DNA from 3 places in the Clostridium sp. LY3-2 genome. Region 2 is predicted to be linked to each of the others. Evidence: riboswitches for the same ligand, from Rfam matches in the RefSeq annotation. Region 2 holds a riboswitch; each other region holds the start of a gene.

Region 1 (8,250 bases), on a different contig from region 2:
CGTCTAAGAGTAAACTCCATATATGCGCTTTTACCGACTAAGACCCCTATAAGTATTAAGATAAAAGCTTCCCCTAAAGTAAAAAGTATCATTTATCCTCCTTTACTAAAAGCTATTAATCAAATTTAACCAATTGGATTTTATGATTCTTTATTACCTCTCTTAATTTGTCATCATCTTTCTTACCAATTTTAAATGACATACCGCCAGTTGTTGTTAAAAGCATAACTGTCTTCCCGATTTTACAATCATCAATTCTAGCTTTTTTTATGTCTTTGTATTTAATGTATTGACCCATCACTAGGATACCATTTTTATATAGTAAAATTCTAGTGTTTACGTAAATTTGGTATAAAATAAATATTAAAAAGAATAAAAGATAAATATTATCAAATGTGAAAAGTTTTTGTCCTTTTGTACTTACATAGATTAAAGGAATAAATAGTACTAATAATAAGAATATGTTAATAAGTCCTATACCAGAAAACATGTTTATTTTATCTGCACTTCCATCCTTGCTTGCTTCTTTTGTTACAAAAATTGATTTAACTACTACAAAAATCATAGTTAATATAAGGAAAATTTTAAATATTGTGAAAAATAATGGGTTCATAATAAGCCCTCCTAAAAATTGATTTCCAATCTATAATATAACTCAAAATAAAATAAATTATATTAACGAAATGTTAATATAATTTAAAGTAAAAAAATGCAATATCTTGTTTTATTTATATTATTATAGTTAAATAAATAATAAGAAATAAAATTTTGAGGTGTTTATTAATGGAGACAAAAGATTATATTAAAAATATTACTAAGGCTTCAGCCTATTTTATATTTAGAAATGGTCCAGCTAAAAAGCTTTATGATGAAGGAAAGTTAACTGACGAAGAAGTAAGAGAAATGCAAGAGTACTTACAAGACCACTTAGCTTACCTTTATGATGTATTATTAGATCAAAATAATCTTCAAAAGTTTGAACTTATAACAACTACTATGAATAACTTTTATGTAAACGACGATTCAGACATAAAAATGAATGATGGTGGTTTTGAACTTATGTATGAGGGGTTATTTGGAACTCCTAAAAAGACTAGTTCTATAGAGATTAAAAAATAAATTATTAAATCTAAAATATCCTTGCTTTAAAGTTATTTAAATTTTAAGCAAGGATATTTTTTTATTATCTTGATAAAAGCAAGGTTAATAGATTAAACTATAGATAGATAAAAATAGACAAAATTTGATACAAATAGATGAGGTGAGACTATGAATAATGTTGGAGTTTTCGATATATTAGGACCTATAATGATAGGACCTTCAAGTTCTCATACAGCTGGTGCTGCAAGACTTGGAAAAGTTGCAAGAGCTGTAGCTGGTGATGAAGTTTCTGAAGTTGTATTTGGTCTTCATGGTTCTTTTGCAAAAACTTACAAAGGACACGGAACTGATAGAGCTTTAGTTGCTGGGATTTTAGGGATGGAACCTAGCGATAAAAGATTAAGAATAGCTATGGATATAGCAAGAGAAAGAGGATTAAAATTTTCTTTTAGAGAGGAAGATTTAGGAGATGTTCACCCAAACACAGTTAGATTTATAATGAAGACTGTATCAGGGGAAACTAGAGAAGTCGTTGGTTCTTCTATAGGTGGCGGAAGCATTAAAATGACTGAAGTTAATGGAAATAAAGTAGAATTTACTGGAGATTATCCAACATTAATAATATCTCAAGAAGATGTTCCAGGAGTAGTTTCAAAAGTAACTAGATTACTTTATGATGAAGGAATTAACATTGCATATATGAGCGTTTTTAGAAGACAAAAAGGACAGGGCGCTAATATGGTTTTCGAACTTGATAATAAATTAGATCAAAAGACATTAAATAAGATAAAAGTATTAGAACATATAAGTAGAGTAATAATGATAAACCCTGTTAAGGACGGTGAATAATAATGGTAGCTAGAAGTGGAGAAGAACTTTTAAAAATATGTGAAGATAAAGGTATTTCTTTAAGTGAGTATGCTCTTTTAAGTGAAATGCAAAATGCAGGTGAAAATAGAGAAGTTATATTTGAAAAGATGAGAAGAAACCTTAAAGTTATGATAGATGCAGTAACAGAAGGAACTGAAACTGAAGTTTATTCTGTAAGTGGACTTATAGGTGGAGATGGATATAAAATAAACGAATATTTAAAGCGAGGAGAAACTTTAACTGGAACTACTACAGTTATGGCTATGGCTATGGCCCTTGCATCATCTGAAGTTAACGCTTCTATGGGAAGAATAGTTGCATGTCCTACAGCAGGGTCTTGTGGTATACTTACAGCTGTTGTTCTTGCAGCAGGTGCTAAGCTTAATAAAACTGAAGATGAGCTTGTAGATGCTTTATTTGCAGCAGCTGCAGTTGGAACTATAATAGGAATGAATGCTACTCTTTCAGGAGCTGAAGGAGGTTGCCAAGCTGAGTGTGGGTCAGCTGCTGCTATGGGAGCTGCGGCTGTAGTTCATATGATGGGTGGTACTGTTAAGATGAGCTTAGACGCTGGTGCTATAGTTTTAAAAAATATTTTAGGACTAGTTTGTGACCCTGTAGCTGGACTTGTTGAAATTCCTTGCGCTAAAAGAAATGCAGCAGGTGCTGTAAGTGCACTTTGCACAGCTGATTTAGTAATGGCAGGAGTAGAGTCAAAAATTCCTTTTGATGATACTGTTACAGCTATGTATAGAGTAGGAAAACAACTTCCACCATCACTAAGAGAAACAGGACTTGGAGGAGTTGCAGTTACAGAAGCTGGACTTGAACTTAAAAGAAAAGTTTTTGGTGATGATTAGTATTTAAGTAGACTTAAAACAAAATTTGGTATATCATAAAATAGTAAAAGTAAATAGAAATTAATTCTAGGGGAGCTTTTAAAAGCTGAGATTGGATTTTTCCTAAACCCTCAATACCTGATTTGGATAGTGCCAGCGTAGGGAAGAACTATTTTAGTAAATAAAGTTATTTAGATATTTTAAAGTAGTTAACCTTTTTAAGGCTAACTACTTTTTTTGTTAAAGAAATTTATATCTTTAGAATTAATTTTTAAAAATATCGAAAAAGGGGATGTTTTTATAGAAAAGAGTAAGAGTTATAAGTTAGCTTTAAGTGGGCTTTTAATAGCTTTAGCTGTAATTTTAGGAAGTTTTTCAATTCCTATTTTAGGAGCTAGAGTATCTCCTATGCAACACTTTGTAAATGTTGTATCAGCTGTGCTTTTAGGACCGTTCTATGCTTTAGGAAATGCATTTATAGCTTCTTTTATTAGAAATATTTTAGGAACAGGAAGCCTTTTAGCATTTCCAGGAAGTATGATAGGAGCCTTTTTAAGCGGACTTTTATATGAAAAATATAAAAGTAAGATTGTAGCGTGTTTTGGAGAGTTTATTGGAACTGGGATTATAGGCGCATTAATAGCATATCCTGTAGCGGCTTTTCTTATGGGAAAGGAAGCTGGATTATTAATTTATATAATTCCGTTTTCAAGCAGTTCTTTAGTAGGGGCATTAATAGCATATCTACTACTAAGGTCAAAGAGTATAGAAAATATTTTTAAAAATGTAGAAACATAAATTGAGAGGATAAGGTGATTTAGATGTACAGAGCACTTACAATAGCAGGGTCAGATAGTTCAGGAGGAGCTGGAATTCAAGCAGATATTAAAGCATTTCAAGCAAATGGAGTTTTTGGGATGAGCGTAATAACAGCAATTACAGCGCAAAACACACAAGGAGTTTTTTCAATTCAAGATATAACGCCTGATATGATTGAAGATCAAATAAAAGTTATATTTGATGATATAAGAGTTGATGCTGTAAAAATTGGAATGGTTTCAAAGATAGAATCAATAAAAGCTATAGGAAAATCTTTAAGAAATATAGAAAATCTTCCTAAAGTTATAGTAGATCCAGTTATGGTTTCAAAAAGTGGATTTAAATTATTATCAGAAGACGCTAAAGATACTTTAATAGAAGAATTATTTCCTTTAGCAACTCTTATAACTCCAAACCTTCCAGAAGCTGAGGAGATATTAGGAAGAGAAATAAAAACTTTAGAAGATATGAAAGAAGCTGCATTAGATTTAAAAAAACTTGGACCTAAATACGTTTTAGTTAAGGGTGGTCATTTAGAAGACGATGCAACTGATCTTTTATATGATGGAGAGAAGTTTACTTATTATAAACAAGAAAGATTAAATACTAAAAACACTCACGGAACAGGATGCACGTTATCATCAGCTATAGCCGCAAACTTAGCAAAAGGGATGAGTATAGAAGAAGCTGTAAAATCAGGTAAAAGATATATTACAGTTGCTATAGAACATGGAATTGAACTTGGAAAAGGGGTAGGTCCTACTAATCATTTCTATGAGTTATATAAAAAATCTGGTTTATTATAAAGGAGATTAAGTGGTATGGAATTAAGAGATATTTTAAAAAATGCAGAAAAGTTTAAGGTTTCAAGCCCATTAGTAGATTCAATTACAAATACAGTTACTATGAATGATGTAGCTCAAACTATATTATCATACGGTGGAAAACCTATGATGATAGATGATTTATACGAAATAGAAGAGGGCGTTATTATATCTAACTGTCTTCATATAAATATAGGAACTTTAGGCTGTGAAAAGGCAGATAGCATATTAAAAGGAGCAAAAAAGGCTAAGGAAAATAATATTCCTATAGTTTTAGATCCTGTAGGTTGTCACGTTACTAAAGTTAGAAGAGATTTAGTAAAAGAATTATTAGATATAGGAGTAACTTTAATTAAGGGGAACTTAACTGAAGTTAAAAATCTTTTAGGTCTTAAAAGTGAATTTATAGGGATAGACTCTATGGATGATTCAGGCTACACAGAAGAACTTAGAAAAGATTTAAGAGCTTATTCAAAAGAAAAGAAAACAATAATAGTTATAACAGGTAAAGAAGATTATATAACTGATGGGTTTAGAGAAATAAGAATAAATAATGGGGTATCAAAACTTTCATTAATAACTGGGACTGGCTGTATGCTTGGAGGTATGCTTTCAGTAGAGTGCGGTAAAGATTTAGGAGAAAATCTTATATTTGGGTGTACTAAGGCTCTTTTAACTATGGGGATTTCAGGAGAATTTGGAGAAGAGATAAGTAAAGATTTTGGACTTATGAAGTTTAAATATGAAACTTTAGATAAGCTATCTATTTTAACTGACGAAGAAATTATAAAAAGAGGTAAGGTAAAATATGAAGAATTTTAAAGATAAGAAAATATATTTAGTAACTGACCACAGGTTAGAGTTTGATTCTTTACTTAAAAAAGTTAGAGAAGCTTTAGAGGCTGGTGTTTCTTTAGTTCAATATAGAGATAAGGATGTTTCTACTAAAGTTATGGTAGAGCGTGGAAGAAAATTAAAAGATTTATGCGATGAGTTTAACTCTATTCTTTTAGTGAATGATAGGATAGATGTTGCTTTAGCTATAGATGCAGGCGGAGTGCACGTAGGACAAGACGATATGGACTCAAAAGATGCTAGAAAAATCTTAGGTTTAGAAAAAATAATAGGTGTTTCAACTAAAACTTTAGAAGAAAGCATTAAAGCTTTAGAATCTGGCGCTGATTATTTAGGGTGCGGCGCAATTTATAGCACCTCTACAAAAGATACTAGCGTTATAAGTATAGAAACTTTAAAAGAAATAAGAAATAAAGTAAAGATACCTGTTTATGGGATAGGCGGAATAAAGCTTGATAATATAACACCTGACTTAAAAGAAAATGTAGATGGAGTAGCAGTTATAACAGATATTTTAGATTCAGAAGATATAAAAGAAACAGTTAATAAGTTTAGTGAGAAGTTAATGTAATAGAAATGGGTTGATAAGCCCTATTAGTATAGAGTATATATTTTTTTATAAGTAGCTTACGAAATGTTATATTAGTATGTTGTTTTTATAAATACTAAGGAGAGTAAATTAAAATTGAGTATGTAAAGATGAAAAAGATAATTTAAAATTCCTTATGAAATGTTATACTACTATGTTGTTTTAATATAAGACTTAAAGGTCTATATTGAAAGTGGATATTTACTTTCTTATATTTAAGATGATAAAAGCCAAGGTTAACCTTGGCTTTTATTACTTTTATTTATGTTCTTTCTAAGACTTTTTTTGCGAGTCTATTGTTGTAAATAAACATTATAAGTGATGCACCTATAATTAATGCGTAGCCTATAAAACTTAGGTAATCTGGAATTTGCCCAAATAATAGGAAACCTATTATAGCTGAGAAAATTATTTGAGTGTAATCGTAAATTGATATTTCTCTAGCTGGTGCATGTTTATATGCAGCTGTAAGTGCAAACTGTGCGATAGATGCAAACACTCCTGCCATAAATAAGTAAAAAGCTTGCATTGGGTTTGGCACAACGAAATCTGCAATTACAAATGGCAGTGTTGATACTATTGAAAATGCAGAAAAGAAAAATACTATTGTAGGTCCTTTTTCTTTATTTCCTAAAAATCTTACAAAGGTATAAGCACCACCTGCAAATATTGCAGAAGATGCACCTATCAGTGCTGGAATAACTGATAAATTAAATGATGGCTTTATTATAAATAAGCTACCTACAAAAGCTATTACAAGTATTATCATTTGCTTTGGAGTTATTTTTTCTTTTAAAAATATATAAGAAAAAATAATTACAAAGAAAGGTGACAGCTTGTTTAACATATTAGCATCAGCTAATATTAAATGTTCTATAGCGTAGTAATTTGCAACTATTCCTAAAGTTCCAAGTAAAGATCTTCCGATTAAGTATTTTCTATTTTCTTTTTTACCAAAGAAACTATCTCCACTTTTTACTATAATATAAAATGCTACAACAAAGCTTACTGAATTTCTAAAAAGGCTCTTTTCTATAGAAGGGATATCCCCTGAGAGTTTAACGAATGTACTCATTAAAGCAAAACAAAGAGCTGAAATAATTATTAATATTATTGCTTTTTTCTTGTCGTTCATAAAGTTTCTCCTTATTAGTTTTTTATAATAATTACACTATACTACTATAAATATAATTGCAAGATAGAAAGATTGCGAATTTTTATATTAAAATATTCTGATATTTTGTATTTTGATAAATAGAAGTGATATAATGTAAAAGTTAAAGCTTATAAAATGTTTGGAGGGAATTAAATGAAAGTTGGAGTTATAATGGGAGGAATCTCATCTGAGAGAGAAATTTCATTAAAAAGTGGTAATTCAATTTTAGAAAATATAGATAGAAATAAATATGATGTTTGTGGCATCGTTATAGATAAAAAAGAAGATATAATTCATAAGGTTTTAGAAGAAAAGATAGATTTTGCACTTTTAGCACTTCATGGACAATTTGGTGAAGATGGTACTGTTCAATCAGTTCTTCAAGCGTTAGATATACCTTATTCAGGTTGTGGTCCTTTAAGTAGCGCAGCTTGTATGGACAAAGATATGACTAAGAGCCTTTTAAAAGTAGCTGGAATTAGAACAGCAGAGTGGATAAACTTAAGAAGCTACGAAGAATTAGATTACAAAGAAATAGAAAAATTAGGATATCCTGTAGTTATAAAACCAACTCACGGAGGTTCAAGTGTTGCTACATTTATAATAAAATCAAAAGAAGAGGTAGAAAACGCAGTTAAAGAAGCCTTTAAATGGGATACAGAAGTTATGATTGAAAAGTTTATTAAAGGTGAAGAGATAACTTGTCCTGTTTTACAAAATGAAATGTACCCAGTTGTAGCTATAAAGCCAAATGCGGAATTTTTTGATTTTGAAGCTAAATATAAAGACGGTGGTTCAGACGAGTATGTTATAGAACTTGAAGAAAAACTTCACGAAGAAGTTTTAGATATGACACTTAAAACTTTCAGAGCTTTAAAGTGTTCTGTTTATGCAAGAATTGATTTTATTATAACAGAAGATAAGGTTCCATACCTTTTAGAAGTTAATACTTTACCTGGAATGACTAAAAATAGTTTATTCCCTAAAAGTGCAGCTGGAAAAAATCTTTCTTATGCTGGATTAGTAGATAAAATAATAGAAGAATCTTTAAAAGAAAAAAGATAATTAAAACTTAAATTAGTATAGAATTAATATATAGGATGAGATACTACTATTAGTATCTCATCCTATATTTTTTTCTCTATCTAGTTTAAAATAAAATGTAGAAGTTTGTTTAAGAAAATATTAAGAAAATCT
Region 2 (8,250 bases):
TTCATAAGGTAAAATTGAAGTTTCATAAGTTCCTATCTCTCTTGCTATTTTCATTATATCTTCTTTATCCATAGTTATAAGAGGTCTAAATACAGGTCTGTCTGCTTTATCTGAACTTACTACTAAGCCTTCCATAGTTTGACTTGCAACTTGCCCTATACTCTCTCCTGTTGCTACTGATTGTATTCCTTCTCTATCTGCTAAAGAACAAGCTACTCCCATCATAAATCTTCTCATTATTATAGTTAATTCATCTTCAGGGCAATGCTTCATTATTTCCATTTGGATTTCTGTAAATGGAACTATAAATAACCTTACCTTTTCTGTGTATTCTCCTAAGATTTTTGCAAGTTCTTTAACTTTATCTTTAGCTCTTTCTGACGTATAAGGGTGACTGTGATAATACACGCAATTAAGTTCAACTCCCCTTTTTGCCATCAAGTATCCTGCAACAGGAGAATCTATCCCTCCAGATAACATAAGCATAGTGCTTCCGTTTATTCCGTAAGGTAAGCCACCTACGCCTTTAACTTTATCTTTGTTTGTATATACGTATGCTCTTTCTCTAATTTCAACAAAAACCTGACACTCAGAATCTTTAACCTTTACGCTTAATTCGTCTTTATAATGTTCTAATATAAAGCTTCCGATATCTCTTGAAATATCCATAGATTTTCCTTCAAATCTTTTGTTTGCTCTATTAGTTATAACTTTAAAGTCTTTAGGTTTATAAAAATTTATTTTTTCTAAGGCTTCTTTTTTAATTACATCTAATTCAGGTGATACCTCAGTAACTATACATACTTCTGATACTCCAAATACCTTTCTTACTCTATCTATTCCTTCTTCTAAATCGTCTACCTTTATAAAATATCTTCCTTGGTCGCTTATAATTTCGTATTCTAATCCCTTAAGTTTCTTTTTTATGTTATCTCTAAGCTTTTTTTCAAACTTATTTCTATTTAATCCTTTTAAAAATATCTCCGATGCATATTTAACTAAAATTAGCTTTCTCATCTTTTCATCCTCCTTAAAAATTTCAGTGAGTCTTTTAATATACAGATAACTTTATCTATTTCTTCTTTTGTATTATTTTCATCAAAAGAAAATCTTATAGCACTTTCTGCATCTTTATCGCACTTTCCTATAGCTTTAACTACATAGCTTCCGCTAGCTATACTCTTTTTAGACGTGCATGCAGAACCAGTAGATACAAATATATTATTTTCTTCTAAAAGATGAAGTAATACTTCCCCTCTAACTCCTCTAAAAGATACATTTAAAATATATGGTGAATGATTTTCATCTATAGAGCTATTTATGCTTATATCATCTAATTCTTTTAATCTCTCTACCATATATTCTAAAAGCTTAGTAACTTTAATATAGTTTTCGTTTTTGTTTTTAGAAGAAATTTCAGAAGCTTTTAGTAGTGCCATAACACCTGGTACGTTTTGAGTTCCAGCACGCAGTCCTCCTTCTTGGCTTCCTCCATGAATAAGTGAATTTAATATTATTCCTTTTTTCAAATATAAAAATCCAACGCCTTTAGGGCCGTGTATCTTATGCCCTGTCATAGTTAATGCGTCTATATGCATTTTCTTTACATCTATTTTAAATTTTCCAAAGCCTTGAACTGCATCTACATGGAATTTAGCTCGACTACTCTCTTCTTTTATTAATTTACCTATCTTTTCTATTTTTTGAATTGAACCTAATTCGTTGTTTACAAACATTATAGAAACTAAAACTGTGTTTTTAGTTATAGAATTTTTTAATTCTTCTAAAGATATCATTCCATTTGAATCTACGTTTAAATATGTAACTTTAACTCCACACTTTTCTAATTCTTCGTAAGTTTTTAGAACTGAGTGGTGCTCAAATTTCGTTGTTATTATGTGTGAATTTTCTTTAGAAAGACCTTTTATAATTAAGTTATTCCCTTCACTTGCACCTGAAGTAAAGTAAATCTCTTCTTTTGAAGCATTAATAATTTTGCTTATTCCACTTCTAGCTTCATTTAAGTTTTTTTCAGCTTCAATCCCTAGTCTATGCAAAGATGATGGGTTTCCATAACAATTTTTCATATAGTATGCCATAACTTCTATAACTTCATCATAAGGTTTAGTTGTTGCTGCATTATCTAAATATATATCCATCTAATCCCTCCTCTTACTTAGTATTTACTTAGCTTAATCTCTTATTCTTAATTTTAATTCCTAGTATATCTATAGGAATACTTGTAATTATATTATTATAATAACATAATATATTTTTTTTAAAAGAAATATTTATATTCTTATCTATAAAAAAAAAGATTGATATATAAGATATTTATCTTATATATCAATCTTTTTTATTTCTTTTCTTTTAATTCTTCTATTTCAAATCTTAATCTATCAGCATTTTGTCTAGCCCAGTTTATATATTCATCAAAACAAAGGTTTCCTTCGTGCATTTTTTTTGCATTATTTAATCCTACAAATCTATAATGCCACGGCTCGTACTCATACTTAGTAACTTCTGTCTTGTCTTTTGGATACCTTAAAACAAATCCATATTTGTATGCATTATCATTTAACCATTCAAAAGCTTTAGTTTTATCAAAATCCCAAGTTAATCCTGTATGTTCTGAACTTACAACATCTATAGCTAGTCCAGTTTCGTGTTCACTAGTTCCAGGTGCCGCTGAGTACTTTTTAGTGTGCTCTAATCCTTTTGTCTTAATATTATTATTATAGATTTGAGTTTGAACTGCATTAGTTCTGTATGCTGAAACTCCTAAAAGAGTTATCCCATCTTTTTTTGCGTCATTAAACATCTTTCTAGCTTCTACTTTCGCTTCTTTATTCATATATGTATTAGAACTACCTCCTATAAAAGGTAATCCTGATGGTACAATATCCTTTGCAACAAAATCATCTTTTAATGGATTAAACTTATTTACAAGCATCATATAATAATCATTTTCTATATTTTCGTACTTTTTAAGTTCTTTATTTTTTAGTTCTAAAACTTCTTTATCACTTTTAGGTTTAATATCTTCTACTATTTCTTCATTTGGTTTTTGCGCCTCTACTTTATGGATGTTTTTTTCTTCCTTTATTCCATAAAAAACGCCTATTAAAATAACTACTACAGCTAAACTTACTATAGAAACTATTATCTTTTTTTTCTTATTCATTCTTTCCCCCAATTATTTTATTCCCTACAAATAAACACTCTAACTGGAGCGCCATCTCCATTTTTTATTTTCATAGGTGCTATAATTATATCATATTCCCCTGATTTCCCATTAATATTGCATAGATTTTCTATTATTAACTTATCATTTTTTAGTAAAACCTCGTGATTATATAAGTTTTCATTAGAATCTACAGATATACAGTCTATTCCTATACCTTTTAAATCTTTCAAATTTCCTAGGAAATTTACAGCATCTTTATTTAATATAGGATATCCCTTAAAATAACTATCTTTTCCCCATAACTTTTCATATCCAGTATAAAAAATTATATAATCAATATTAGGCTTAACCTTATCTTTTATAAAATCTAAAGATATTTCTTTCTTTTCCTTGCAGTCAATAATTAAAACTTTTCCAAAAAAGTCATCTATACTATAATCATCTAATGCTTTTCCCTCTTTAAAAATATGTTTTGGTACATCAATATGAGTTCCTGTATGAGTTCCAAGAGTTACCTTTGTCACACTATAACCCTCTTCGTAATTTGCTATTTTTTTAATTTTTACGCGTTCTTCTTCTGAGTAAACACTCATCTCTTCTTTAATAAAATGTGTTAAATCATATTTTTTCATTTGATTCCTCTTTTATCTTTGTTAAATTTTCAAAAGATAGATCATTTCTTGTAGTATCTACCCTAAAATATATAGTTTCATTATGCAAATCTTTATTAAAAATTTCAAATACTATATCTGTTACTATAGAATTTACAAAGTCCTTATTATCATCATTAAAGATATACTCAATATTTATTATGTCATCTTTACTAAAGTACATAGGAAATTTAATATCTCGTATTTCCTGTTGATTTATATACAGATCTCCCTTTTTTAAAAGTTCTTCTATATAATTACTTTGAAGATTATTTATATAACAATCTTCTTTAACCTTATAATTTTTATAAGATCCAAAATCGTCAAAATTCATTCCAATCTTTTTTAATAAATTTCCTTGATTAAACTTCTCTTCATTTAATTTTAAATGAATTTCCCCAAGGTCAATAGCTTCCTCTTCGTCGCTTCCACCATTTAAAATAGCTTTAGTTACAACCTTTTCTCCGTTTATTAAATTATCTCTATTCACTTCAAAATCATCATCACTAAAGTAATCAATCTCTTTTATTGAATATTTACCGTTATAATAATCATCAATATATTTAAAGTGATTTAATCTAACCCCTATTTCCGGGAATATTATGTTTTTAGCTCTACTATCATTTAAATTAAAATAATCTAAACTCTTTTCGTTAAATTCTTCTTTTGACTCTTCTATAAATTTCATCTTCGGTATTTCTTCTCTTACGCTATAGATTTCTCCCTTAACTTTTCTGTATACAGTCTTATCTAAATGTGTATTTCCATATACCATAAAGTTAAAAGCATAAGACGTTATCACTGACGCAGTTAAAATTACTAATATTTTTTTATTACGCCACATCTAATTTTTTACCCGCCTTTCTAAAAAACAAAATCATATAAATGTAAAGTATAAAAGAAAATAAAATTAATAGTGAACTTATTATCTTTATAAAATCTACGTGATTATAATTTAGTGAAAATGCACTATATATTAAAAATATGAAAGTATATACTATGTTGCATTTTAATAAATTATAAGATTCCTTTTCTATTTGCATATTTTTCTTATCTTTAGCCTCTAAAAAAATCCCACCTAATATAGAATCTAGTAAAAGTAGTCCTAATATACTTAATGCAATATTTAATAAACTATCTAAGTATATATTTTCTACATTTAATAATCCTATAAATTTTAAAGACAAAGTATAAAATTCATATGTAGCTAAAAATCTAGCTATAATTATTCCGTTCTTAAATTTTTCATTCTTAAATGATAACTCTTTAAGTCCGTTTGCAATTAGAATGTAACCTAGAAAATCTGCAGTAAGATCTACAAAGAATAAATTGATGTTTAAGACGAGTATTATATACCCGAAAAAAACCTTTTTTAACCCTTTCTCCAATAGAATCCCCCCTAATACTATTTTACCATTATTATCATATTTTTAAATATTTTGTTTTATTTTATTTTTTTGATTTGACACTTTTTTCAATTAGAATTAAAATTAAGTAGTAATAAATTTTGTGCTAGGGGTGCCTTTTTGGCTGAGAGATGATTTATTCATTAACCCTTTTAACCTGATCTGGGTAACACCAGCGTAGGGAAGCAATAGTTTTAAATTTAAATTAACTATGTTTCCTTCTAGCACTATAGGAGGTTTTTTTATGGAAAATTTTATTAACTCCCTATCTAATAATTTTATTGAGATAGGAAAACATCCTTTTGCTATTTTAGCAGTTATAGGATGTGTACTAATATTAATAGCTTTATTTAAAATAAGAAAAGTAAATCTAGATGCTAGGCTTATGACTAATATAGGTATTGCTTTAGCTTTATCTACAATACTTAACACCTTTAAAATATATCACTTCCCTCAAGGGGGCGGAGTAACTTTAGGTTGTATGATACCAATACTTATAATTACATTTGCCTACGGACCTTATGTAGGATTTTTAACTGGGTTTTTATACGGAATAATTTCTCTTTTAACTGACCCTTATATAATAAATCCTATACAAGTACTTTTTGATTATCCACTTCCAACCATCTGTATTGGACTAGCTGGTTATTTCAAAAACAAACCTTATCTTGGAATAGGTATAGCATTTTTCTTTAAGTTTTTATGTCACTTTATTTCAGGTGCAGTATTCTTTGGTTCTTACGCACCAGCTGGAATGAGTGCTGTAGTTTACTCACTTTCAGTAAACTTCCCGCTTCTTTTAGCAGAATGTTTAATAACTATGGTGATATTTAAACTATTACCTATTAAAAGACTTATTAAATCTGTAAATCCTAGATATGCTTTAAATTAAATAAAATAAAAAGGGATACTTTAAAAATTTGAAAGTATCCCTTTTAATTCATTATATAGTTCATATTTAGATTATTAACATATAATAGTTTTTTATACATTTTAGCTATTTAAAAGTACATTTAAATCTTCTATTACTGTTCCTAAATTATATTTTACCTTATCTAAAAAGATTGAAAAGTCACCTTTTTCTTCTACTAATTTGCTTCCTTTTTCATCTTTTTTGTCTATATCTTTGAAATAGTTTTTTATAGCATCTTCTTTTCCGTCTAAAGCTTTGTCATTTTTTATTTTTATATGGTGGCAATCTTTATCTTTGTCTCCACAGTTCATTTTGTAGTCTTCTATCTCTATGTAATCTTTTATGTCTTTCATATCGTTATTTTTTAAATCTTTCATAATGTTTACCCTCTCTTTCATTATATATAATATAGTTTCTCACCTTTATTATTTCATATACCTTTTAACAGAGTATTTATAATATGTTAATTTTATACTTTAAGTATAGAAAAAGACTATGCAATAAATTCTTAAAGCATAGCCTTCTTTTAAGTTTGTATATATATTATAGGGAATGTCTATTAATAGACTATCCACTTTAGGTGGCTTTTATTAATCTAAGTTCTTAGTATCAATCCAGCTCATCATCTCTCTAAGTTCACTACCAACCTTTTCGATTTGGTGCTCGCTTTCAAGCCTTCTCTTTGAATTGAAGTATGGTCTTCCAACTTTATTTTCAACTAGCCAATTTCTTGCAAAAGTTCCGTCTTGAATTTCACTTAAAACTTTTTTCATTTCTTTTTTAGTATCTTCTGTAACTATTCTATTTCCAACAACGTAATCACCATACTCTGCAGTATCTGAAATAGAGTATCTCATCATACTCATTCCGCCTTGGTATAATAAATCAACTATTAATTTCATTTCGTGTAAGCATTCAAAATATGCATTTTCAGGTGCATATCCAGCTTCTACTAGAGTTTCAAACCCAGCTTTTATAAGAGCTGTGCACCCTCCGCATAAAACAGCTTGCTCTCCAAAAAGATCAGTTTCTGTTTCATCTTTAAAAGTTGTTTCTAAAATCCCAGCTCTTGCCCCACCGATTCCATTTGCATAAGCTAACGCTAAATTTCTAGCATTACCTGTTGGATTTTGATAAACAGCTATAAGACATGGAACTCCAGAGCCTTCTGTATATGTTCTTCTAACCATATGCCCTGGCCCCTTTGGTGCTACCATAAAAACATCAACATCTGAAGGTGGTACTATCTGTGAATAATGAATATTGAATCCGTGTGCAAAAACTAATGCATTACCTTTTTCTAAGTTTCCTTCTATTTCATTTTTATAAAGTTCTGCTTGTTTTTCATCTGGAACTAATACCATTATAATATCAGCTATCCTGCTAGCTTCACTAACTTCCCTTACATCAAGTCCAGCTTCTTTTGCTCTAGTTTTTGATTTACTTCCATCGTATAAACCAACTACAACATCTACTCCACTTTCTTGTAAGTTTAATGCGTGTGCATGCCCTTGACTTCCATAACCTATAACTGCTACTTTCTTTCCTTTTAATAATTCTAAATTAGTATCTTTTTCATAAAACATTTTTGCCATTTTTTCTTCCCCCTTTTTATATCTTAAACATCTTCTTCACTTATTATTTGATTTATTGGCGCACCAGGTGCAACCATAGGAAAAACTTTTTTATCATTATTTATTAAATAATCTATAACTACAGGAACTTTTGATTTTAAAGCTTCCTCTAAAACCTCTTTAAGTTCACTTCTCTTTGTTACTCTATAACCTACGCCTCCATAGGCTTCTGCAAGTTTTACAAAGTCTGTTTGTCTGTCTAAAGTTGTCTCTGAATATCTTCCATCATAAAAGAAAGTTTGCCACTGCCTTACCATACCTAAAGCATTATTATTCATAATAATAACTATGATAGGTAATTTATTTTTTACTGCTGTTGCAAATTCATTAGAGTTCATCCCAAAACTTCCATCGCCAGCTATATTAATTACAGTAGATTCTGGCTTTCCTATCTTTGCCCCAATAGATGCACCAAGCCCATATCCCATAGTTCCAAGTCCACCTGATGAAATAAAACTTC
Region 3 (8,250 bases), on a different contig from region 2:
ATTTAGTTTTTAAAAAATAGGAGGAGTTATAATATGTTTATAGACCATAAATTAATTAATAGTATTATAGATGAAACAAAAAATCCAAAGGTAGATGAAGCAAGAAAAGTAATAGAAAAAGCAAAAAGAAAAGAAAAATTAAGCTATAAAGATATAGCAATCCTTCTATCAACAGAAGACGAGGGTGTAGTTAAAGAGATCTACACTTTAGCAGGTGAAATAAAAGAAAGCATATACGGAAAAAGAATAGTTATGTTTGCTCCTCTTTATGTAAGTGATTATTGCGTAAATAATTGTGTTTACTGCGGTTATCAAAGATGTAATGAATTTAAAAGAAGAAAACTAACTATGGAGGAAGTAAAAGAAGAAGTTAAGATTTTAGAAAAAATGGGACATAAAAGATTAGCTTTAGAACTTGGAGAAGACCCAGTTAATGCACCTATAGAGTATGTTTTAGATTGCTTAGATACAATTTATAAAACTCAAAATGAAAATGGTGAAATAAGAAGAGTTAATGTGAATATTGCAGCAACAACTGTAGAAGAATATAAAATGCTAAAAGAAAAAGGAATAGGAACTTATATACTTTTCCAAGAAACTTACAATAAAGATGTTTACGAGTATATGCATCCTAAATCACTTAAAAGTAACTACGAATATCATTTAACTGCATTTGATAGAGCTATGGAAGCTGGAATTGACGATGTTGGTGGAGGAGCTTTATTTGGTCTAGCTAATTACAAATTCGAAGTTTTAGGCTTAATGATGCATAACGCTCATTTAGAAGAAAAGTTTGGAGTAGGTTTTCACACTATATCAGTTCCAAGGCTTAGAAAAGCAAACGGAGTTACAATGGAAAACTTCCCAAATCTTTTAACAGACGAACAATTTAAAAGGGTAGTTGCAGTACTTAGAATAGCAGTTCCATTTACTGGCTTAATACTTTCAACTAGAGAAACTAAAGAGATGAGAAAGGAAGTATTAAGATACGGAGTTTCACAAGTATCAGCAGGTTCAAGCACAGGTGTAGGTGGTTATAAAGATAGAGAAGAAAACGGAAAAGACGACAAACAATTCGAAACATCTGATGAAAGAAGTCCTCTTGAAGTTATTAATTGGCTTTTAGACGATGGATATATCCCAAGTTACTGCACAGCTTGCTATAGAACTGGAAGAACTGGAGATAGATTCATGACTTTAGCAAAATCAGGTGAAATTCAAAAGGTTTGTGAACCTAACGCTATAACAACTTTAGTAGAATATGCCTTAGATTATGGTGATGAAGCGTTTAAAGAAAAAGCTATAAACTCTGCAAAAAAAGTAGCTTCAGAACTTAAAGACCCAAAGACTAAAAAAATAGTAGAAAACAATATAGAAAGATTACAAAAGGGTGAAAGAGATCTTTTCTTATAAATAGGAGATGATAGTATGAACAGTACACCAAATGCAAATAGAAAACACGTTGCTATTTTCGGTAACACAAATAGCGGAAAATCTTCACTTATGAATTGTATATTAAACCAAGACGTATCATTAGTTTCAGACGTTATGGGAACTACAACAGACCCAGTTAAAAAAGCTATGGAACTTATAGGAGTCGGTCCTATACTTTTAATTGATACAGCTGGACTTGAAGATACATCAAAGCTTGGGGATTTACGAAAGAAAAAAACTATGGAAGTTTTAAGAAATACAGACGTTGCAGTTTTTGTTTTAGACGGAAGTAGCCCGGATTTAGATAGTTTTTATAGATGGAGAAGCGAAGCTAAAAAGTTTAACATTCCATTTATAGTAGCTTTAAATAAATCAGAAATAGCAAATACTGAAATTGTTAGAAGCTTAAAAGGTAAAAATAAAAACTCAATCTGTACATCTACAGTAACAGGTGAAGGTATAGAAGACCTTAGAAAACTTATAGGTGATTTAATAGAAGAAGAAGAGGAAGATAAAAGCTTAATTGGAGATTTAGTCCCTTATGGTGGAAAAGTGATTTTAGTAGTTCCAATAGATTCAGAAGCACCTAAAGGAAGGCTTATTCTTCCACAAGTTCAACTTATAAGAGATTGCTTAGATAACGGTATAAAGAGCTATGTAGTTCGAGATACTGAACTTGAATCTGCACTTGAAGATATTAAAGATGTAGACTTAGTAGTAACTGACTCACAAGCTTTTAAAGAGGTAAGTAAAATAGTTAAAGAAGATATAAGACTAACTTCTTTTTCAATTCTTTTTGCTAGACAAAAAGGTGATTTGAATGTGTTTATAGATGGAGTGAATGCTATAAGAAACTTAAAAGAAAATTCTAAGGTTTTAATTTCTGAGAGCTGCACTCATAACGTATCTCACGAAGATATAGGTATGGTTAAAATTCCAAACCTTTTAAGAAAATATGTGGGAGGAAATTTAGAGATAGTTCACAGAATGGGAAATGATTTTCCAGAAGATATAGAAAAGTATGATTTAGTAATTCACTGTGGTGCTTGTATGATTAATAGAAAAACTGTAATAAACAGAATAAACTATTGCAAAGAAAAAAATGTTCCTATAACTAATTACGGAGTAGTTTTAGCATTTTTAACTGGAATTTTAGAAAGGTCAACTGACCACATTAAATAGACAATCATATTTGTTTAGTGTATACTGTTTTTAGAAATAAATAAAATAAATACGCTAGGGGAGCTAATAATATTGGCTGAGAGGTAATTTAAAATTACTGACCCTTTTACCTGATATGGATAATGCCAACGGAGGGAAGCTTTTAATTAATTTAATTATGATTTTTTTAGGCTTTCTTTATTTAAAGAAAGCCTTTGTTTTTTTCATATATCATAAATTTAGCTAGTCCTATTAGGTTTTAGGGCTAGCTTTTTTTAGGAGGAGAAAATTTATGAAAAAATTTACTGATGAATTATTTAAAGAAGCAAAAGGGATATTTGATAAATATGTAGAGCATCCCTTTGTAGACGAAATGGGAAAGGGAACTTTAGATAAAGAAAAGTTTAGAGATTATCTAATTCAAGATTATTTATATCTTAAAGATTATGCAAAGGTTTTTTGTATTGGAGTAACTAAAGCAGATACTATGGATGAGATGAGATTTTATTATAAATCAGTTGAAGGTACTATGGAAGACGAAACAGCAACTCATATAAAATATTTAAAAGACTTTGGGTTTACTCCAAAAGAAGTAGAAAATATGGAGATAAATATAATCAATTCAAGCTATACAAATTTTATGTTAGGAACTGCACTTACAGGTGATATTTTAGATATAGCTTTAGCTGTGCTTCCTTGTACTTGGAGCTATAACTATATAGGAGTAGCTTTAAGAGATAAATATAAAGATACATTAGAAAATAACTTTTATAAACCTTGGATAGATATCTACTGTGATGAATCTTATGATGAATTTACAAGAGAGTGGTTAGATTATGTAGATGAAAAATGCAAAGATTTAAGTGATGATAAAAAAGAAAAACTAAAGAAAATATTTATAATGTCATGTATGCACGAAATGAATTTTTGGGATATGGCATATAAAATTAAGTAGGGGATATAAATGATTATAAATAGCTTAATAGTAATTTTTACAATAATAGTATTTATCTTTTATATAAGAGAACTTAAAAATAAGCGGTTAAAAACTAGAGAACTTGTAATAATTGGAGTTATGAGCGCTGCATCATTTATACTGCATACTATACAATTTATAAAGTATCCTCAAGGAGGAGGAATCACCCTTCTTTCAATGCTTCCCATTTTATTATTATCTATAATTTATGGAGCTAGGGTAGGGATGACATCAGGGCTTATAGTTGGAATATTAGAACTTTTAATTGGTGGGTTTGTAGTTCACCCTGTTCAAATTTTATTAGATTATATTTTATCAAATATGGTTTTAGGACTTTCAGGTATCTTTGGAAGTGATAAGAAGTATAAGTACATTTTAGGAAGTGGACTAGCTATGTTTTTAAGTTTAGTTACTTGCATTATTTCAGGTGTAGTATTTTTCGGAAATTTTGCACCAAAGGGAATGAATGTACTTTTATATTCTATTATTTATAATGGTTCAAGTATGGGAGTTGAAAGTGTAATAACTCTTATAGTTTTATTTTTATTACCAATAAATAAGATAAAAAGAATTGCAAATAAATAATATTATCTAAATCTTTATGTTATACTAGCAAAAGAAAGTATAACGTAAAGATGGAGATATATATGAAAAACGAATTTATAAAATTTAAAATAAATGAAAAAATAATAAAATCATTAGATGAATTAGGGTTTTTAAAGCCTACAGAAGTTCAAGATAAGGTTATAGGTGAAGCTCTATTAAATAAAGATTTAATAGTTAAAGCAAAAACAGGAAGCGGAAAAACTTTAGCTTTTGGAATTCCTTTAATAGAAAGATCAGAGTTTTTAGAAGAAACTCCTAAAACTTTAATCCTTGCCCCTACTCGTGAACTTGCAATTCAAATAAAAGAAGAATTATCTAATATAGGTAGACATAAAAAAATTAAAGTTGTAAGTTTAATTGGAAAAGAATCTTTTAAAGATCAAGAAAAGAGTTTAAAAGATAAATGCCAAATAGTAGTCGGAACTCCAGGAAGGGTTTTAGACCACTTAGATAGAGGGACTTTAAAGGGGAGTAACATAAAATATTTAGTTATAGATGAAGCGGATGAAATGTTTAATATGGGCTTTATAAGTCAAATCTCAGGTGTTTTTAGAAGGATTTCTAAAAGAAAAGTAACTATGATTTTTTCAGCAACATTTAAAGATGAAATCAAAAAACTTAGCGAAGAATATATGGATAGACCTATACTTATAGATATTAAAGGTGCATCAGTATCAAACGAAGATATAAGCCATAGCTTAGTTAAAGTAGAAGGGAATTTAAAACTTCAAACTTTAAATAATATATTACTTAATGAAGGACCTAAAAGAGCTGTAGTTTTTTGTAGGACTAAAGATAATGTAGCTAAAGTTTATGATTATTTAAAAGCATTAGGATACTCTGTAGATTTTATTCACGGAGATAATTTACAAAAAGATAGAAATAGAAAAATGAATAGTTTTAAAGATGGAGATTATAGAATTTTAGTAGCTACTGATATAGTTTCTAGAGGGATTGATGTTGAGGATATATCACACGTTATAAATGTTGATATCCCAGTAGAAAAAGAAGCTTATGTTCATAGAATCGGTAGAACAGGGAGAAACGGCAATAAAGGAAAATCTATTACTTTTGTAACTCCTTTTGAAGATAAGTATTTAGACAGAATTGAAGAATATATAGGGTTTAATATAGATAATTACTCAGATGATTTAGATAATTTACCTATAAATAAAGCTAATATAGAAGTTTTAAAATCAAAACCATTAAAAACTATTAAAAGAGAAAAAGCTAAATCTAAAGTTATGAAGATTTATCTAAATGGTGGAAAAAAGAAAAAGATAAGAAAGATAGATATAGTTGGTACTGTTTTAAGTATTGGAGGGATTACATCAGATGATGTTGGAGTTATCGAAATAAATGATTCTGGTTCTTATGTTGATATTTTAAATGGTAAAGGTCAAATAGTTTTAAATGAATTAAAAAATAAAAAGATTAAAGGAAAAACTTTAAAGGTAGAAAAAGCAAAGAGATAGCCAAATTTTTGGCTATCTTTTTTTGAAAATAATGTTAAATATATAACTATTTGAAATGATAAAGAAAAAATTAGGAGATATTAATTAAATTAATATAATCAGATAAAAATAAAATAGTGTAATTAATAATTACACTGTAATCAATAATTACAATTTGTATAAGATTAACTGTAATTAATAATTACATATATCTAAAAGAAATAGATAGAAAATTAACAAAGTGGTCAAAAATAAGGTTGGCATGGAACTTGCTATAAAATATGAGTAAGAAAATTTATAAACATATTTAAAATGAATAATACAAAAGAAGGGAAATTATTATGGATAACAAAAAGTTTAAAAAAGGTTTGATGTTTGGTATTTTAGTAGGTCTAGCTTGGGGGCTTGACGGTGTTTTAATGGGAAGAGTTGGTTTAGATAAGATTTTTAATGATTTTAGTTTTGCGGCCTCACAAGGAGTTCAAAGCACTGCTTTTGAATTTTCACCATTAGTTACAGCATTTTTCCACGAAGGATTTTGCTTTGTTTGGGTTGCTTTAGTTTTATTGTTTAGTAAACAGTTAAAGCATGTATTTTATCTTTTATTTAAGACTAAAAAGGGAAGAGCTGCAGCTATTGCGGCTTTAGTAGGTTCACCAATTGGTATGAGTGCTTATCTTTTAAGTATTAAATACGCAACGGCGCCATACGCTTCAAGTATTTCAGTAATTTATCCTGGAGTAGGTGCTATACTTTCTTATTTTATATTAAAAGAAAAATTATCTATTAGAGCTATGCTTGGTATTTGTGTAAGTTTATTAGGGTCATTTATGCTTGGATTTAATCCATCAGGTGATGTTCCTGAAACATTTTTCATGGGAATAATGTTTGCAATTGTTGCTGTTTTTGGCTGGGCTCTTGAAGGCGTTATTATAGGATTTGCTATGAAACATATAAAGGGTGAAGATGACGTAGAAGCTTCTCCTCAGCAATTTTTATGTTTAAGATACTTAGTTTCTACATTAGCTTATGCAATTATAGTGTTACCTGTAATCGGAGGATATCCATTAGCAGGATATATAGTAAAGTCAGGAATGGTATTTAATTATGCAGGAATAGCTATACTTGGTGCTATAACTTATCTTTCATGGTATAAAGCAGTTGATTTAATCGGTGCTGCTATGGGAACTGCTTTAAATAGTACAGCCGCTTTATGGGTAATAATATTTAGTGCAGTTTTATTTGGAAATAAAATAACTGGAAGTTTAGTTTTATGGGGAGTTGTAATTGTACTTGGAGTATTTATTTTTGCAATAGATCCAAAAAACTTTGGTAAAAAGAATACAGAAACTTTAGATAGTGAAAATATTATGTAATTTATAAAAAAAAATTCTATAGGAGTTTATGATTCTTATTTATATAGAGCTATTTAGTTAATTTTAGGAGTTTGATTTATGTTAAAAAAAGAAATAATAGATAATATGAAAAATATAGTTGATAACTGTATGGGAGATTCAGATGCAGCCTGCGTTGCAACTTGTCCTATGCATACTGACGTTAAAAAATATATAAGATTAATAAAAGAAGATAAGGGATTAGAAGCTATAAAGGTAATAAGGGAAAAGCTTTTTATTCCAGGAAGCCTAGGTAGAATTTGTGCTCACCCTTGTGAAAAAGAGTGTAAATGGAACGAAGGAAAGAGTCCTATGGCTATAGCTTCATTAAAAAGATATGCAGCTGATAATTTTGATAAAGAAGAAAATTGGGATTTAAATATAAAACCTTCAAATGGAAAAAGAGTTGCTATAATAGGGGCTGGTCCTTCAGGACTACAAGCATCACTAGACCTTATAAGAGAAGGCTTTAGTGTAACTGTATTTGAAAAGCTTCCTGTAAGAGGCGGGATGATGGCAGTTGGTATTCCAGAATATAGACTTCCAAGAAATATATTAGAAAAAGAAATAAGTTATTTAGATAAATTAGGTGTAGAATTTAAACTTAACTGTGAAATAGGAAAAGATATTAAATTCGAAGAATTAGAAAAAGAATTCCATAGTATAATTGTTGCAGTTGGTAAACATGAAGGAAGAGTAGATAAAGGTTTAGCTAACTTTGATTCTAAGGGAGTATTTAGTGCAGCAGATTACTTAAAAGAAGCCGCATTAACTAGAAATGTAGAAAATGCAGGTAAAAAAGTTTTAGTTGTAGGTGGCGGAGACGTTGCTATGGACTGCTGTAGAGTTTCAAAAAGATTAGAAAATGTAGAAGAAGTTTACTCAATATGCTTAGAAGAGAGTTTTGATAAAATGGCCTCTTCTAATCACGAAATTAAAGGTGCTATAGCGGAAGGTGTTATATTTAACCATGCTAAAGCTATAAAAGAAATTATAGTAGATGAAAATAATAGAGTTTCTAAAGTTATTTTAAAGAAATGTTTAAGTATGTTTAACGAAGAAGGAATGTTTTCACCAACATTCGATGAGAATAAAACTACAGAGTTAGAAGTAGATACAATAGTCTTTGCTATAGGTCAAGGAGTTGATTCAAGCTTTGCAAAAGGGAAATTAGAACAAGCTAGAAATACAGCTTTTATTTGTGATTCTCAAACATTACAATCAG

Evidence for each region. Region 2 has a riboswitch for thiamine pyrophosphate ahead of thiT (energy-coupled thiamine transporter ThiT). Riboswitches for the same ligand answer to the same signal wherever they lie in the genome.
Region 1: another riboswitch for thiamine pyrophosphate. It lies ahead of thiW (energy coupling factor transporter S component ThiW); the one in region 2 lies ahead of thiT (energy-coupled thiamine transporter ThiT).
Region 3: another riboswitch for thiamine pyrophosphate. It lies ahead of tenA (thiaminase II); the one in region 2 lies ahead of thiT (energy-coupled thiamine transporter ThiT).

What each region holds. Positions count from the first base shown of each region.
Region 1 covers NZ_JAMDLQ010000013.1:15,364-23,613, forward strand. The annotation lists gene M4I33_RS03540 (hypothetical protein) at 1-92, opposite strand, end outside; gene M4I33_RS03545 (hypothetical protein) at 116-613, opposite strand; gene M4I33_RS03550 (hypothetical protein) at 784-1,119, shown strand; gene sdaAB (L-serine ammonia-lyase, iron-sulfur-dependent subunit beta) at 1,270-1,950, shown strand; gene sdaAA (L-serine ammonia-lyase, iron-sulfur-dependent, subunit alpha) at 1,953-2,831, shown strand; TPP riboswitch at 2,890-2,992, shown strand; gene thiW (energy coupling factor transporter S component ThiW) at 3,111-3,608, shown strand; gene thiD (bifunctional hydroxymethylpyrimidine kinase/phosphomethylpyrimidine kinase) at 3,632-4,435, shown strand; gene thiM (hydroxyethylthiazole kinase) at 4,451-5,275, shown strand; gene thiE (thiamine phosphate synthase) at 5,262-5,879, shown strand; gene M4I33_RS03585 (DMT family transporter) at 6,160-7,032, opposite strand; gene M4I33_RS03590 (D-alanine--D-alanine ligase) at 7,207-8,118, shown strand.
Region 2 covers NZ_JAMDLQ010000022.1:40,428-48,677, reverse strand. The annotation lists gene thiI (tRNA uracil 4-sulfurtransferase ThiI) at 1-1,017, opposite strand, end outside; gene M4I33_RS07650 (cysteine desulfurase family protein) at 1,014-2,159, opposite strand; gene M4I33_RS07645 (M15 family metallopeptidase) at 2,357-3,184, opposite strand; gene M4I33_RS07640 (cyclase family protein) at 3,202-3,819, opposite strand; gene M4I33_RS07635 (hypothetical protein) at 3,806-4,681, opposite strand; gene M4I33_RS07630 (hypothetical protein) at 4,671-5,225, opposite strand; TPP riboswitch at 5,342-5,444, shown strand; gene thiT (energy-coupled thiamine transporter ThiT) at 5,488-6,135, shown strand; gene M4I33_RS07620 (hypothetical protein) at 6,237-6,533, opposite strand; gene ilvC (ketol-acid reductoisomerase) at 6,747-7,751, opposite strand; gene ilvB (biosynthetic-type acetolactate synthase large subunit) at 7,775-8,250, opposite strand, start outside.
Region 3 covers NZ_JAMDLQ010000014.1:152,069-160,318, forward strand. The annotation lists gene hydE ([FeFe] hydrogenase H-cluster radical SAM maturase HydE) at 1-20, shown strand, start outside; gene hydG ([FeFe] hydrogenase H-cluster radical SAM maturase HydG) at 34-1,413, shown strand; gene hydF ([FeFe] hydrogenase H-cluster maturation GTPase HydF) at 1,429-2,616, shown strand; TPP riboswitch at 2,663-2,770, shown strand; gene tenA (thiaminase II) at 2,888-3,550, shown strand; gene thiT (energy-coupled thiamine transporter ThiT) at 3,560-4,156, shown strand; gene M4I33_RS04670 (DEAD/DEAH box helicase) at 4,219-5,652, shown strand; gene M4I33_RS04675 (DMT family transporter) at 5,973-7,007, shown strand; gene M4I33_RS04680 (FAD-dependent oxidoreductase) at 7,086-8,250, shown strand, end outside.